Regions from separate parts of the Prochlorococcus sp. G5PB11 genome, predicted to be linked through region 1. Evidence: predicted binding sites of a transcription regulator. Region 1 holds the regulator's gene; each other region holds the start of a gene.
The links. Region 1 encodes NtcA, which controls nitrogen genes in cyanobacteria. Its sites were predicted from a motif close to GTANCNNNNGNTAC; they were not measured.
Positions count from the first base shown of each region.

Region 2: a site for NtcA is predicted at 2,629-2,642, ahead of glnA (type I glutamate--ammonia ligase). Genes of this name have one in related genera too.
Region 3: a site for NtcA is predicted at 1,442-1,455, ahead of AC6EI0_RS02820 (DUF4278 domain-containing protein). Genes of this name have one in related genera too.

Region 1 covers NZ_CM186287.1:1,625,379-1,630,060, reverse strand. Annotated here, with positions in the region: gene pth (aminoacyl-tRNA hydrolase) at 1-316, shown strand, start outside; gene AC6EI0_RS09415 (DUF3146 family protein) at 327-584, shown strand; gene AC6EI0_RS09410 (RuvC family protein) at 568-1,005, opposite strand; gene AC6EI0_RS09405 (DUF3084 domain-containing protein) at 1,006-1,932, opposite strand; gene ntcA (global nitrogen regulator NtcA) at 1,991-2,725, opposite strand; gene AC6EI0_RS09395 (cob(I)yrinic acid a,c-diamide adenosyltransferase) at 3,037-3,633, shown strand; gene dcd (dCTP deaminase) at 3,634-4,227, shown strand; gene thyX (FAD-dependent thymidylate synthase) at 4,230-4,682, shown strand, end outside.
Region 2 covers NZ_CM186287.1:143,608-148,289, forward strand. Annotated here, with positions in the region: gene AC6EI0_RS00745 (class I SAM-dependent methyltransferase) at 1-999, opposite strand, end outside; gene glnA (type I glutamate--ammonia ligase) at 1,142-2,563, opposite strand; gene AC6EI0_RS00755 (pyridoxal-phosphate-dependent aminotransferase family protein) at 2,787-3,947, shown strand; gene AC6EI0_RS00760 (nucleoside deaminase) at 3,940-4,395, opposite strand; gene AC6EI0_RS00765 (pyridoxal phosphate-dependent decarboxylase family protein) at 4,547-4,682, shown strand, end outside.
Region 3 covers NZ_CM186287.1:469,262-473,943, forward strand. Annotated here, with positions in the region: gene AC6EI0_RS02810 (hypothetical protein) at 84-401, shown strand; gene AC6EI0_RS02815 (hypothetical protein) at 912-1,076, shown strand; gene AC6EI0_RS02820 (DUF4278 domain-containing protein) at 1,182-1,358, opposite strand; gene AC6EI0_RS02825 (DUF1651 domain-containing protein) at 1,595-1,858, opposite strand; gene AC6EI0_RS02830 (hypothetical protein) at 1,861-2,076, opposite strand; gene AC6EI0_RS02835 (hypothetical protein) at 2,676-2,888, opposite strand; gene AC6EI0_RS02840 (hypothetical protein) at 3,567-3,719, shown strand; gene AC6EI0_RS02845 (TIGR01548 family HAD-type hydrolase) at 3,749-4,546, shown strand.

The sequences.
Region 1 (4,682 bases):
GGATCTACCTCTAGGGAAAATAAGAGTCCGCTCTAAGGGTAGTTCAGGCGGTCATAATGGATTAAAAAGTATCATCAAACATCTAGGGACTGCTGAGTTTAAGCGATTAAAGATTGGGATAGGGCCCCCAAGTGAGATTCAACAAGACAGAAAATCTAAAACTGTATCTCATGTCTTAGGTAGATTTTCAAAAGAAGAATTTATAGTATTAAATTTGATCATTCAGGAAATTATTAGTTGTATTGATTCAATCACATCAAACAATTGGGAAAATATAACTACTCGACTAAATTCTTACAAGCCTGAAAAATCATAACTGTTTGAGAATGAATAACAAACCATCCACTACTGCATATCTTCAAATTCATAAGCAATGCTTTAATCAAAAGAAGGTTGAAGGGATTGTTCGTGCAGGGGATTTCGAATGGAGTTTTATTTGGGCTTTTCACAGGGGACAACTTTTTGTAGAACCACCACTTGGAAGAGCCTTAATAAAAGATGCCTTAGAAAGGTATTTAGTAAAAGCTGATTACAAACTTGAGTCTGGCGGAGATTACATTTTTACAGTTAGGGCCAAATTTTAATATCTAGATTATCAGGCCAGATCAATGAAGATTTTAAAAAATCTTCCAATAAAATCAAAGCGACAATGGCATCAAGATTTTCAGGAGGGAAAAGGATTTCTTTCGGAAGCCAACGAATAAAATAATTTGGGGGCCAAATTTCCCAATATCGAAACCTTGCTCGTAAAGTTGATCCTTTTTCATTCACATAATTTAGATCAAAAAATTTTTTTCGTTTTAATTCATTCTTTATATACTTACAATTTGTTCCATCACCAATGATTATCTTACTGATATCATAATCTTCACTCCAAAACGAAACTAAATCAGAAAATTTATTTAACGAAGTTATCCCTGCTTCAATTACTTTTCTGGACTTAATATCAGCCAACAATAAGCCACATTTTTTATTACCTGGATCTATTGATATATAAAAACTCATTTAATTCTTGCTTCTAATAATTTCTTCTAAAGACTTTAGCTCTAATGATACAGAGACTTTATCTGCACTTTGATGAGTATCAACAGCTCTAGCAATTATTTGAAATTGTCCCTTTTTTTTACTAACTAGATACTTTCCTAAATTATTAATTTGATTAGCATTAATTTGCAACTCAGAACTTAACGATCCTCGTCGCCTAACCTCTGCCAAAGTTGAAGCCATTAAAAGATTAATCTTTTTACTAATCGATTCAGAGTCAGAATCAGATAAAGATATATTTTCTAAAGCAATAACCTCTCCTTTACTTGTAATAATTTTATTTAATGTGACCTCTGGAAATGCATAAACATAATTTTCACCTCTAAGTATATTTCCTGCTGATTTAATTCTAACAACCCAACTTCTGTTATCAGATATTTTACTCTCAAGCTTCTCAATATCATCTTTACGAACTAATAATATCCTTCTATAATTAGATTGATTTGTTTTTACTAAATTAAAAGCATAAAGATTAGCTTGCTGCAATAAACTTTCGATAATTTTTTTTATATCACTATTTTTATTTAATTTAATGGTCTTAGTTACTAAAGTCTGGCCACTAGTTATTACTACATTTCCACTTCTAAAAGCATATAAATTTTTTTCTAATTTTTTTAATTCTTTTTCACTATCTATAATCTTTTCTCGAATATCCTCTAATTGAAATAATCCGACCCTTAAATCTCTATCAAATACAATCATTGTTGCAAATGAAATAGCACTAATAATACTTCCAGTAAAAACAGTTATTAAAACAGCAGTACTTTTTGGTCTTAATTTAAAGATACTTAAACGAGCCTTACCAACTCTAGAACCTAAGCGATCTCCTAAAGTAGATAGTATTCCACCTAGGATTAATATTAAAAGAATTTTCAGCCAGACTGTCACAGAAAGAAAGAAGAAGTGGAATTAAGCAAACCTCCTAAACCTTAGTATGCAATGGCCTTCAATTAAATCTTTTTGCTAAGGCTATTGGATCGAATATAGTTATCTTTTTCCTATCTATTGCCAACAATGATGAACTTTTTAACTCACCAAGTAGTCGTGTAATAGTTACTCTGGTTGAACCAATAGCTTCAGCAATAGCTTGATGTGAAAGCCTTAAGTCAATTGTTACACCTTTTTCCCCAGGTACACCAAAGTCCCTGCACAAAACCAGCAAAAAACTGGCAAGCCGAGAAGACATATCTCTATGAGTTAAAGTTTCAATCATTGTCTCAGTTTGAAGTACTCGACTGGATAGACCTTGTAGAAGAAGCAAACCAACTGAAGCATCTTGCTCAATTGCATTCCTTACCGAAGTTGCGGGGGCCGCTACGAGTTCCACACGAGTAAATGCAACTGCATGATAAAAACGATCTGATCTATTCCCTGTCAATAAAGATAAAACTCCGAAAAGACTATTTTCCCTCAATAAAGCAACTGTAATTTCTTCACCCGTTTCATATACCCTGCTCAAGCGAACAGCACCACGCCTAATCAAGTAAACCCTTTCTGCTGGATCGCCAGGGAAAAAAATTGTTTTTGACCTATCTACGACTTCAGTAGAGACACCATCTAAAGACTTAATTACTTCCAACAAAGTGTTGGTTGGAGGCAAAGAATTTGATGATGAATTAACAGCCATATGGCTATTTTTTTGTTGGTTGAAACGGGTAAAGCCACGAAATGAAGTGACCATATTTAATTGATCGTTCTGAGAACATTAATAAGTTGTGAAAAAACGATATGTAGCCATGGCGACTTTTTTCACCCTTAATCCCCATCTCAATTTCTTTCCTCGTTCTGAATTCTACTATTTAAAATCCGCATGCTTAAAAATAAACTTGAAAAGTATTCAAAAAATTGGTCTATAGATTTAAACCCCTTCAAAGCTCCGAAGAATCTTAAAAGTTAAAAAATTTTACCTCATACACCACAGATAGTGTTCTTTGGTTGATTACAAATTTTAAAGCGCTAGATTAAAATTACGACGTTACGATCGAATTTGAGATGAATGCAGGATCAAGCATCAATGCTCAACGAGAGGATTTGTCACTAGCCAAAGGGCCTTCTCTTAGGGCTCTTCCAGATAGAAAACCTTTACAACTAGTTAAAACACAAGGCCAATTACAAATACACACCTCTCCTTTTAGAGGTAGTTTTTCTATTGTTCTAAGCGAGGCGCTACGATCTGCAGGCTTGGGAAGCAAAGTTTTAATATCTCAGTTCTTGAAAGGCGGAGTCAATCAAGGTCCCCATGGAGCAGTAAATCTTTGTGGTCGACTGGAGTGGTTAAGACCAGCTATTGAAACTTGCTTACCTGGAGAGTTGCCAGAAGAAAATTTATCTTTTAAGAAAAAACATGAAGAGAAAGCAATTAAAGAACTATGGGAATTTTGTAAAAAACGTATAGTTGAAAAAAAGTTAGACAAAATCGTACTTGATGAAATTGGTATGGCAATTAGCCTTGGTTTGATAGAAGAAACTGATTTGATTTCTATGATCAATAACCGCCCATCATCTACAGATATTATTCTTACGGGACAATCAATTCCTCCTAAAGTGATTGAGATGGCTGATCAAATTACCGAATTACGCTGCAATTAAATGTTAAAGAACGATCGTTGGATTTCACAGCAAGCTTCTTTAGGAATGCTTGAACCATTTCAAGAAAAACTAATAAGGCATCTTGAACCTGAATCAAAAAAATCACCTGTTTTAAGCTTTGGTTGCTCATCTTATGGATACGATTTGCGTCTATCCTCAAAAGAATTTTTGATTTTCAAACATGTTCCAGGAACAGTAATGAATCCAAAAAAATTTAATCCTGCGAATCTAGAACCTACCGATTTAAAAGAAGATCAGGATGGTAAATATTTTATTTTACCTGCTCACTCTTATGGTCTTGGAGTGGCATTAGAGAAAATGAAAGTCCCTCCAAATATTACTGTTATTTGTCTTGGCAAAAGTACTTATGCTCGCTTAGGAATAATTGTCAATACAACTCCTGCAGAAGCAAGCTGGGAAGGTCATCTAACACTTGAATTTAGTAACAGTTCTGGGGCGGACTGCAGGATTTATGCTGATGAAGGAATTTGTCAATTACTTTTCTTTGAAGGTGACCCTTGTGAGACTACTTATAACGATAGGCAAGGCAAATATCAACATCAACAAGAAAAAGTAACCTTAGCAAAAGTTTGAATATGAGTCTTGTTCAATTAATAACTTCTACACCAGATGCTGAGAAAAACATGGCATACATAGCCAGAGTTAGTAATCCAAAAAATCAAGATAATGAAGACTTTAGTAAATTATTGGCATATTGCATCAAAAATGAACATTGGAGTGTGTTTGAGCAAGCTTATATGACTTTACAAATAGAAACCACAAGAGGAATTGCAGCACAAATATTGAGACATCGATCATTTACTTTTCAAGAATTCTCGCAACGTTATGCAGATAGTAGAGCTCTTGGAGAAATACCTCTACCTGAATTGAGAAGGCAAGATAATAAAAATAGACAAAATTCAATTTCAGATTTATCAGAAAAAATTATAAATCAATTTAATGAAAAGATAAAACGTCAATTCAATCTAAATAAACAACTTTATGAAGAAATGCTAGAAGCAGGAATAGCAAAAGAATGTGCGAGATTT
Region 2 (4,682 bases), 410 kb from region 1:
AAACCCACTTTCATTTAATCTTAAATTTATATCGTCTATTATGTAGTCCCTGTAATAAGGTTCATGAAATATTTTATGAAAGTTTTCCATAATTGAAGTGAATTTTGGAGAATCATCTATCTGTATGGAGTCAGCAAGAACAAGAGTTCCTCCAGGCTCTAACAATCTAAAGCATTCATTCAAAACATTCTGTCGTGCATCTCTGGGAAGCTCATGAAATAGGAAAACACAAGTCAATGCTTGAAAACTGTTTGATGAGTAAGGCATATTTTCTGCATTTCCTTTTGTAAGTTGGACGAGATCACCACTTCTCGAACTTAGATATTTACTAGCCTGTTTTAGGTATGAACCTGATAAGTCCAGACCATACAGTTCTACTTCAGGTAAAGCACTTTGTATTTGCTGGAGAGTTCTTCCTGTCCCAGTCGCAATATCTAAAACTTTTACTTTTTTTGAGCTTTCAGATAAATATTTTTTTAGACCACTTTTTAAAGGAGATAAAATTCTTCTTCGCATAGCATCGGCTGTTCCGTTAAAAAGTATTTCAACTTGTAAGTCGTAAATTTCAGCGGAATGATCACTTAAATATCCATCTGTTTGATGATGAAAATTTTGTAAATAGTAACTTGGGTAATCTTCCTCGTTAACATTTCGCGGAATTTCTCTCGTTTTATTCTTTTTACGTCTTTCCCAGGTTTTGGGCATATCAAGCCAAATTAAAGGATATTTTTTTGCCCATTCCAACCAAGGTGCTTCGAAAAGTTGAGATTTTGGATAAATGCCTGCCTCTGCTTCTTGCCAATCAACTTTTTCAAGTCGTTCCATCGATCTTCTAACTTCTTTTAATAACTCTTGATCAATTGGAAAATTATCGGGGACAACTTCTGGTGCAAAAACTTCCATTAATTTAGTACTCAACTCTTTATGAGCTAAGCCAGCCAGTGTTTTCCCCTGTTGAAGAGTGTGATAAGCAAATTTTTTAAGGCTTGGCGTTGCCATAAACCGTTGATTAATTTTTTTTATTATCTAACAGATTCGATTGATTAGTGACCAGTTAACTAAAAAAAAAATTAAGGAGAATGCAAAATTCTTGCTTTGTCCCTAATTTTTTTAGCTTTAATTTTATAGTTAAGAGTTTGCTTTAGGCGTCGTAGTACATAGTGAATTCATGAGGGTGTGGTCTTTGCCTTAACTGTTGAACTTCTTCGTATTTAAGATCTATCCAGTTGTCAATGAAATCGTTGGTAAATACTCCTCCTTCAGTTAAATATTTGTTGTCACTTTTCAATGCCTCCAATGCATCATTCAACGAGGATGGAACAGTATCTATTTTTGATAATTCTTCTGAAGGAAGTTCGAAAAGGTCAACATCAACTCCATCACCAGGATCGATTTGATTTTTGATCCCATCAATACCTGCCATCATCATTGCAGAGAAAGCAATGTAAGGGTTGGCTAATGCATCACCGGATCGGAATTCAAGTCTCTTTGCCTTTGGACTTGGCCCAGTCAAAGGAATTCTGACGGCCGCTGATCTATTGCCCTGTGAATAAACTAAATTAACAGGTGCTTCAAAACCAGGAACTAATCTTTTGTAACTGTTGGTAGTTGGGTTTGTAAATGCAAGGAATGAAGGCGCATGTTTCAGGATCCCTCCTATGTACCATTTAGCTGTTTGAGATAAATTGGCATAAGTACCTTCTCCGAAGAATAAAGGCTGACCACTTTTCCATAAACTTTGATGAACATGCATTCCTGTTCCATTGTCATTGAAAACTGGCTTAGGCATGAAAGTTGCGGTCTTGCCATATTTCTTGGCTACATTTCTGACAATGTATTTATAAATCATCACATTGTCTGCAGCGTTGATTAGGGGTGCGAATTTCATCCCTAGTTCATGCTGCCCAGCTCCTGCTACTTCATGGTGATGTTTTTCAATAGGTATTCCTAGTTCACCCATCAAAAGAAGCATTTCAGACCTCATGTCTTGAGCAGTGTCATTTGGAGAGACAGGGAAATATCCTTCTTTGAGTTGAATCTTGTATCCAAGGTTGCCACCCTCCTCAACTCTACCTGTGTTCCAGGGAGCTTCAATGGTGTCTACGCTATAAAAACTCCCACCTTCACCTGAATTGTATCGAACGTCATCAAAAATAAAGAATTCTGGTTCAGGGCCAAAGAATGCAGCATCTGCGACACTAGTGCTTCCTAAATAATCCAATGCTTTTTGTGCCAAAGCTCTTGGACATCTGGAATATGGTTCTCCACTTCTTGGCTCCTGAATTGAACAAATTAAGCTAAGAGTTTTGTGATGGTAGAAAGGGTCTATCCAGCTTGTTGATGGATCTGGAACCATAGCCATATCTGATTCGTTTATAGCTTTCCATCCGCGAATAGAAGAACCATCAAAAGCGAGACCTTCTGAGAAAGAGCTTTCTTCAATAAGATCTGAAGTTACGGTTAAATGTTGCCATTTGCCATGTAAGTCAGTGAATTTTAGATCTATTAGCTCAATGCCCTCATCCTTAATTTGACGAAGAACATCTTGAGAGGTCTTACTCATGATCAATTTGATTTACAAACATAGTTAATCAATTATGAACGTAATAAGCTATTGCATCTCCTTTTGTATCAAGAAGCACTTTTTTTAGATTTTTAACAGAAAAATATGATTGTTTTTTGGCTTCTAGGGCATATCTAGCAAATTCCTATTGCAATCCCTAAAAAAAACACCCCGACTTTGCCTATCGCCTTTTAGGCTCAAATATATATACCGATCTGTTTTCTTGGCCACTCAAATTCTTCCTTCTGTTGATAATCAACATCGTAAAGATTTTGGTCCAACTGTTTCCCCTGAAAGGTTATTACTTGGGCCAGGCCCATCAAATGCAGATCCTGCTGTTTTGAGAGCGCTCTCTCAGCCACCAATTGGTCATTTAGATCCTTTTTATGTGGCCTTGATGAGTGAGGTGCAAGAGTTACTTAGATATGCGTGGCAAACCAGTAATCGATTAACACTCCCTATGAGTGGGACAGGAAGCGCCGCGATGGAGGCAACACTGGCAAATGTAGTCGAGCCAGAGGATACGGTTTTAGTAGCCATAAAAGGATATTTTGGCCATCGTCTTGCTGATATGGCAGGCAGATATAAGGCAAATGTAGAAACCATTCATAAAGATTGGGGTAATGCTTTTTCACTTGATGAAATAGAAGATGCATTGAAAAAACATAATCCAGCAGTTTTAGCAATTGTTCATGCCGAAACTTCAACAGGTGTTTGTCAACCCATGGATGGAATTGGTGATTTATGCAGAAAATATAATTGTTTACTTCTTGTTGATACTGTAACTTCTTTGGGAGGTGTTCCTCTTTATTTGGATAAGTGGAAAATTGATCTGGCTTACAGTTGCAGTCAAAAAGGATTAAGTTGCCCGCCAGGATTAGGACCTTTTTCAATGAATGAGAGGGCTGAAAATAAAATGAGCAAAAGAAAAGATAAGGTTCCTAACTGGTATTTAGATGTATCTTTACTTAATAAATATTGGGGTAGTGATCGTGTATATCATCACACTGCTCCAGTAAACATGAATTTTGGTATTCGAGAAGCGCTTAGATTGTTAGCTAAAGAAGGATTGGAAGTTTCATGGGATAGACATAGAAAGAATGCAGAATCGCTTTGGAATTCTTTGGAAAATATTGGCTTAGAGTTACATGTCGAAGAAGAATTACGCTTACCTACTCTTACTACTGTGAAAATACCTAACGGTGTTGATGGCAAGGCTTTTACGAATCATTTACTAAGTAACTTTGGTATTGAAATAGGAGGTGGTCTTGGTGATCTGGCTGGAAAAGTATGGAGAATAGGATTAATGGGATATAACTCGACTTCTACAAATGTAGATAGAATATTAAATATTTTCGAAACTGAACTACCTAAGTTTAGATAATATATTTTCTTTGGTTAACTCTTTTATCTTTGAACCAATCCACGATAATCTTTCTTGATTCTTCTTCCATTAGACCTCTCTCGATAATCATTTTGTGATGGGCACTTTTATGTTCCGCGAGATTTATAGTTCCACCTAGTGCTCCTCTTTTTGGGTCTTCCGATCCATAGATTATCTTTCCCATCCTTGCTTGTATTAAAGCGCCTGCGCACATTGGACATGGCTCTAGATTTACTATCAATGTACAGTCATTAAATCTCCAATCACTATTTATCCAAGAAGCTTGTCGGAGTGCTATTAACTCAGCATGACCTAAAGGATCTTTCATTTTTTCCCTTCTATTGCCCCCATAGCCAATACATCTTCCTCTTTTGTCGAGAATAACTGCAGCAATAGGGACTTCACCTCTCTCTCCTACAAGGTTTGCTTTGGTAAGCAATCTTCTCATCCACTGTATTTTTTCTTCCTGACTTAGAGCGATTGGGTTTGACAATTTTTAGATCTTTGGAGAATTATCAAATAAAATGTTTATCTACAGATTAATCATTTTTTTGGTTTGAACTTGATTATCCAATACCACAAATAGAGACTTATTTTCTTTGGACCCTTTCGCATCTCCTCACAATTTAGATAGAGAATTGCAATCTTTACTTGCAGAAGCCTCAAGTAATCTTTGTGATTGGTTTGCTGAGTCGGGTAGTCAATCTCCATTTCCTGACTCCGTTGAATTGCCTG
Region 3 (4,682 bases), 740 kb from region 1:
AAAAAGCCAAAAAATGTAACGTTGACCTAGAACTTGATTTTCAACACGATAAAAAGGTGAATATTTGAATATTCACCTTTTTTATGACTTCAACGCTAAAAATAATCGATCAAGAACTAGCTCAGTTTGGGTGGGTTGAGCCAATAGCAATTAATTCAATAAGTGAATTCACGTCACCCAAGATAGATGTTGAAGAACAAACAACTAATGAAAAAGAATCTGATCTCATAGACACATTCATATGTCATCTTATTTTCTATGTGGTTTTTTGCTATTCCCTATTTCTATATATTTTTATTGATTTGGGTTTTGGTTCCTTTTTAAAGAATAAAGTAAATAAATTATTCAAACTCCAAAAAAAGTTTGAACCGCCCTCCTTTATCAGTGCTCATTCCAATTAATACAGACTAGGCTTGTACTTAAACAAATTAGTTGGGTATTCCTTACTATCGCACTAACTAAAATAATGTATTTAGATAGGAAAGAAGTAATTCGCTAACGGTCTGAGTCTGCACAGACCGTTTTTTTATTTAAATGGAAAATTTTTTCGCAAAACTATCAAAATATTTTTTCGGAATTGAAGTTGGTCAATTCTATGAAGAGCCCATAGGAGACGATTACTTATATCCAGATTGGTAAATAGACTTCAAATGCGTTTATCATCGTTCAATCCAAGATTATTCATTACTACACAACCATTTAGAAAATGAGACAATCAATTGATTATTAACTAATAATATAACCACAGACTATATTTTTTTAACTTGGTAAAGCTTCAAGCATAGCCTCTACTCCCATAATTCTTATCTTTGATTCGTTAACGACTAATAGTTAATTCAACTTGAGTAAAAGACGAGGTGTATAAATTTAACAAGATCGATTAGAACATCTATATACCGATACGGAGGGTTATGAAACTAAAAACTCCTTTGAACATAATCAAAAATGCATTAAGTGATATTCGAACAATGCATGATTTCTCTTACACGGTTCCCAATGAAACTAGAGATGAGTTTTGGGAAAAAGAATGTAGTAATCATCCAACAGCATCTACTTGCAAAGTTTATGAGGGCTAACAAAAATAAACTTTGTACGAGTTAATAGCTGCTCAACCAAACAAGAATTATCTAAGCAAAAAAAAAGGCCCTGCCTAGCAGGGCCTAATAAAAAGAATTAACAAACTAATGTTGATAGCGATGACCGCGATAAGCCAATTGGCAGTTTAGCTCAGACTTAGCATCGCTTCTGCATGTGTTGTAGTGATTTCGCCTGTAAGTAAGCTCAACACAATCCTTTTGAGCTTTTTGCTCTTTGTGCTGGACATAGTTTTGTCCACGATATAGAAGAGTTGTCATCATCCATACTCCGAATGTTGATTTAAGTCCCCGTTCCTTGGCTTAAATCGAGATGCGGCTCGCTAAGTAACGAGTTGAACGTTTTGGTAGCGGTTGCTACAAAAACTATTATGTTATGCATGGACGGGACGTGTAGTTCATCTGGATACAAAACTATCTAGTGGTATATACTCAAATTTCAAAATCTTTTTTTCTTAAATATCCACTTAAAATAGAATTCTGCTAATTTTTTTTAAGCTTTAAGAGGTCTCCCATAAGGGTTTATTAGAGACTTCCCATTCTGTTTCCACTGACGACCTCCATAGGTCTCTTGCTTTTTCATAAGTTAGCTTCTCACTTTCATGTAATTGAACATGAGGAGTAATTCCGTGTAGGAATCTGAGCCTGCAGCTTGCGTAGTGAACACTTATGTATGTAGTTCCGTCTTCATCAGGGTGTTTATCTTTTAAAAACCTCATTGCCCAAACTCGATCTTTTTTCACAAGCCAACTTTCATTTCGCATTTTCAGTAGGAGCTTGGATTATCTCTTTTATGCTGCCTAGCATTTGAATGAAAACTATCTGATGACCAACGATTTTTAACAACTTCAAGGAAATCAAATATGAATTCATCTGGGCAATCAAGCTCAACCTGCAATTCAGCTAACTCATCAATTAAAAATTCGAATTTTCTACTTATTAAACCTGACTTTTGCTTTTGGGAAGGAATCCATCTGACCATAACCAGAAACAATAATCAACTAAAACAATAATTAAACTATTACTGCAGAACCTATTTGGTAAACACCTGCTATTAAAACCAAAAGAGGAAGGTTTATTAAAACTAAAAGCTTAGCGGCAGTAATTTTATTAATTGCTGTCATTGCTAAAATGTTTAGAAATTTGAATCAACTGTTGGGAATATAACCAGGAATAATCTATACCTAAAGGTCGGTTCAGGTAGTGCTAACCAGTTCGGGTACAAAAAGAGGAAATCTCTCCAAAAACGTGAATTGATTATGGATAGAGTTGAACATTAGGAGAAGTTCTATAAAACGCAATTTATTATTTTTGTCATCGGCTATGTTTTTGACAGCTATGAATACACAAGCCGAAAGTTCTTGGTTGATCCTTCAAAACAGTACTTACGGAATAGAAAAAAATAGAAATTAAAAACATGTCTCAATGCGAGGAACAAGGCAAGCAGTACACAAAAAGTTCTGGTAATACTCGTTACTTGTGCTTAATAGGCAAATAAAAAAGTATCAAACAAAATACCTTATTGGTACAACTGGGTAGTTAACTTGCTGACTTTTAATTAGTAGACGAATTGAAGGTGGTTTAACAACAATCACAACCTTTGTCTCCTATTATTGCATTTTCTTCAAAAGTATCAGCAATATCTCGAAGCATTAGTGCGATAAATGCAGGAGGACATTGGAGATCACTAGCATTGTTAGCGTATTGCTGTGCCGTTCCCTGCATTGCTGGAATAATGATGTTATCGATTTGATCTTCAGTGGGTAACCACTTCGTTTCACATTTTTCAGTCATAGTTTACAGTCACCTAACAACAGATATAAATGTGTTTTGCATGGAGTCAATAATGTAAATCCATTTACCACTTGCTTAAGCATTTGATCAAACGACACCCAATTTCATTCCACTTTTCACCTTCGCAAGAATCTTATCGTCTAAATCATTGTCTGTTTGAAGAACTAGCCACTCAATTGCACTGATAATAAAAGCTTTCATTTGCTTCTTGAAAAATTTTTTCAACATCAAAAAGAGTACTGGCTTTAGTATTAAGAAAAGGAAACTAACCATTACATGCCAACTTATTCAGTATTGTTTTAACTCATATTCTCAAATATTGGTGTAACCACCCCCAAAATCTTCGCATTGCACTACAACATCGACTTAGTTTGTTGGTTAGATTCTTGTTGGTTTTTGTTTTTTTAACATGCTTACTCCATATCACATAATTTTATTTGGAATACTTTTAGTAGTTAGTTCTGCTTCAATTTTTCAAATGTCCACTGCTGAGCAAAGCTGATGACATCATTTTTTATAATTTCAATGGCTGGTTATTTCTATTTGATGGCCTGCTTATGGAGAGATTTAAGAAGAACCAAAACAAGTTGAAATTCACTTAATATTTTAATTGTTAAAATTGCTTGTTAACTTCAAAGAAGACTAAAACAAATCTTTTTTATTATCGAGTAAAAAAAAATGCAAAGCCTTACAAGATTTTCAGTAATTGGTATACCCGCAACCTTAGGGATAGGAATTGCATGGGTCGGTAATCGAATTATTAAAAATGAAAAAGGTCTCAAAGATCGTGAATTAGAACTTAAGCTTCAACTAAACAACAAATTTCATTGAACATCTCTAATCAAAAGAAAAACTCAATGATGAATAATATTGGCCTAATTTTATTTGATATAGATGGGGTGATTCGTGACGTAACAAACAGCTATCGATTGGCTATCCAAGAAACTGTAAATTTTTTTAGTGGGTGGAGGCCCTCGATAGAAGATATTGATTCTATAAAAAGTGAAGGCTGTTGGAACAATGATTGGGATTTGAGCCTAGAAATGATTAATAGACATGTACAAACAAACAATCTTTCTTTTTCAGCTCCGTCTAGAAAAATATTAATTGAGTGCTTTGAAAACTTTTATTTTGGTGGAGATCCAAACCATGACTCTAGTGAATGGTCAGGTTTTATTAAAGACGAAACGTTATTAGTCAAACAAACACTTTTTAAGGAATTAACTCAACGAAGAATTGGTTGGGGTTTCGTGAGTGGAGCTGAATTACCATCAGCTAAATTCGTCTTAGAGCAGAGGCTTGGCTTACCCTATGCTCCCTTGATTGCAATGGGTGAAGCTCCTGAAAAACCTGATCCAACAGGTTTTATTTCGCTATCTTCTAAACTTTCAAAAAATCCTTTAGGCCTTTCCAACCCTCCAATTGCATATATTGGAGATACTGTTGCAGATGTTAAAACAGTAATAAATGCTCGAATTAAAATCCCAGATCAGAAATTTATCAGTATCGCTATTGCCCCCCCACATTTACATGTAGATACAAGTCGAGAGAAACGTCTAAGTTATGAGGCAGAGTTGAGAAAAGCAGGTGCAGACCTGATTATTAAATCGATGGACAATTTAAAAAATGAAATTATAAATTTGTTTATAAACCAATAGATAATCCGATAATCTAAATTTATTTCTCATAATTATTCTGTCAACAAAAAAATCAACATAAGATAATTTTTAGAAAAGTGCTTAAAACTTATTAGTAAATTATGAGCAATTAACCATCTTTATCACGTAACTTCAA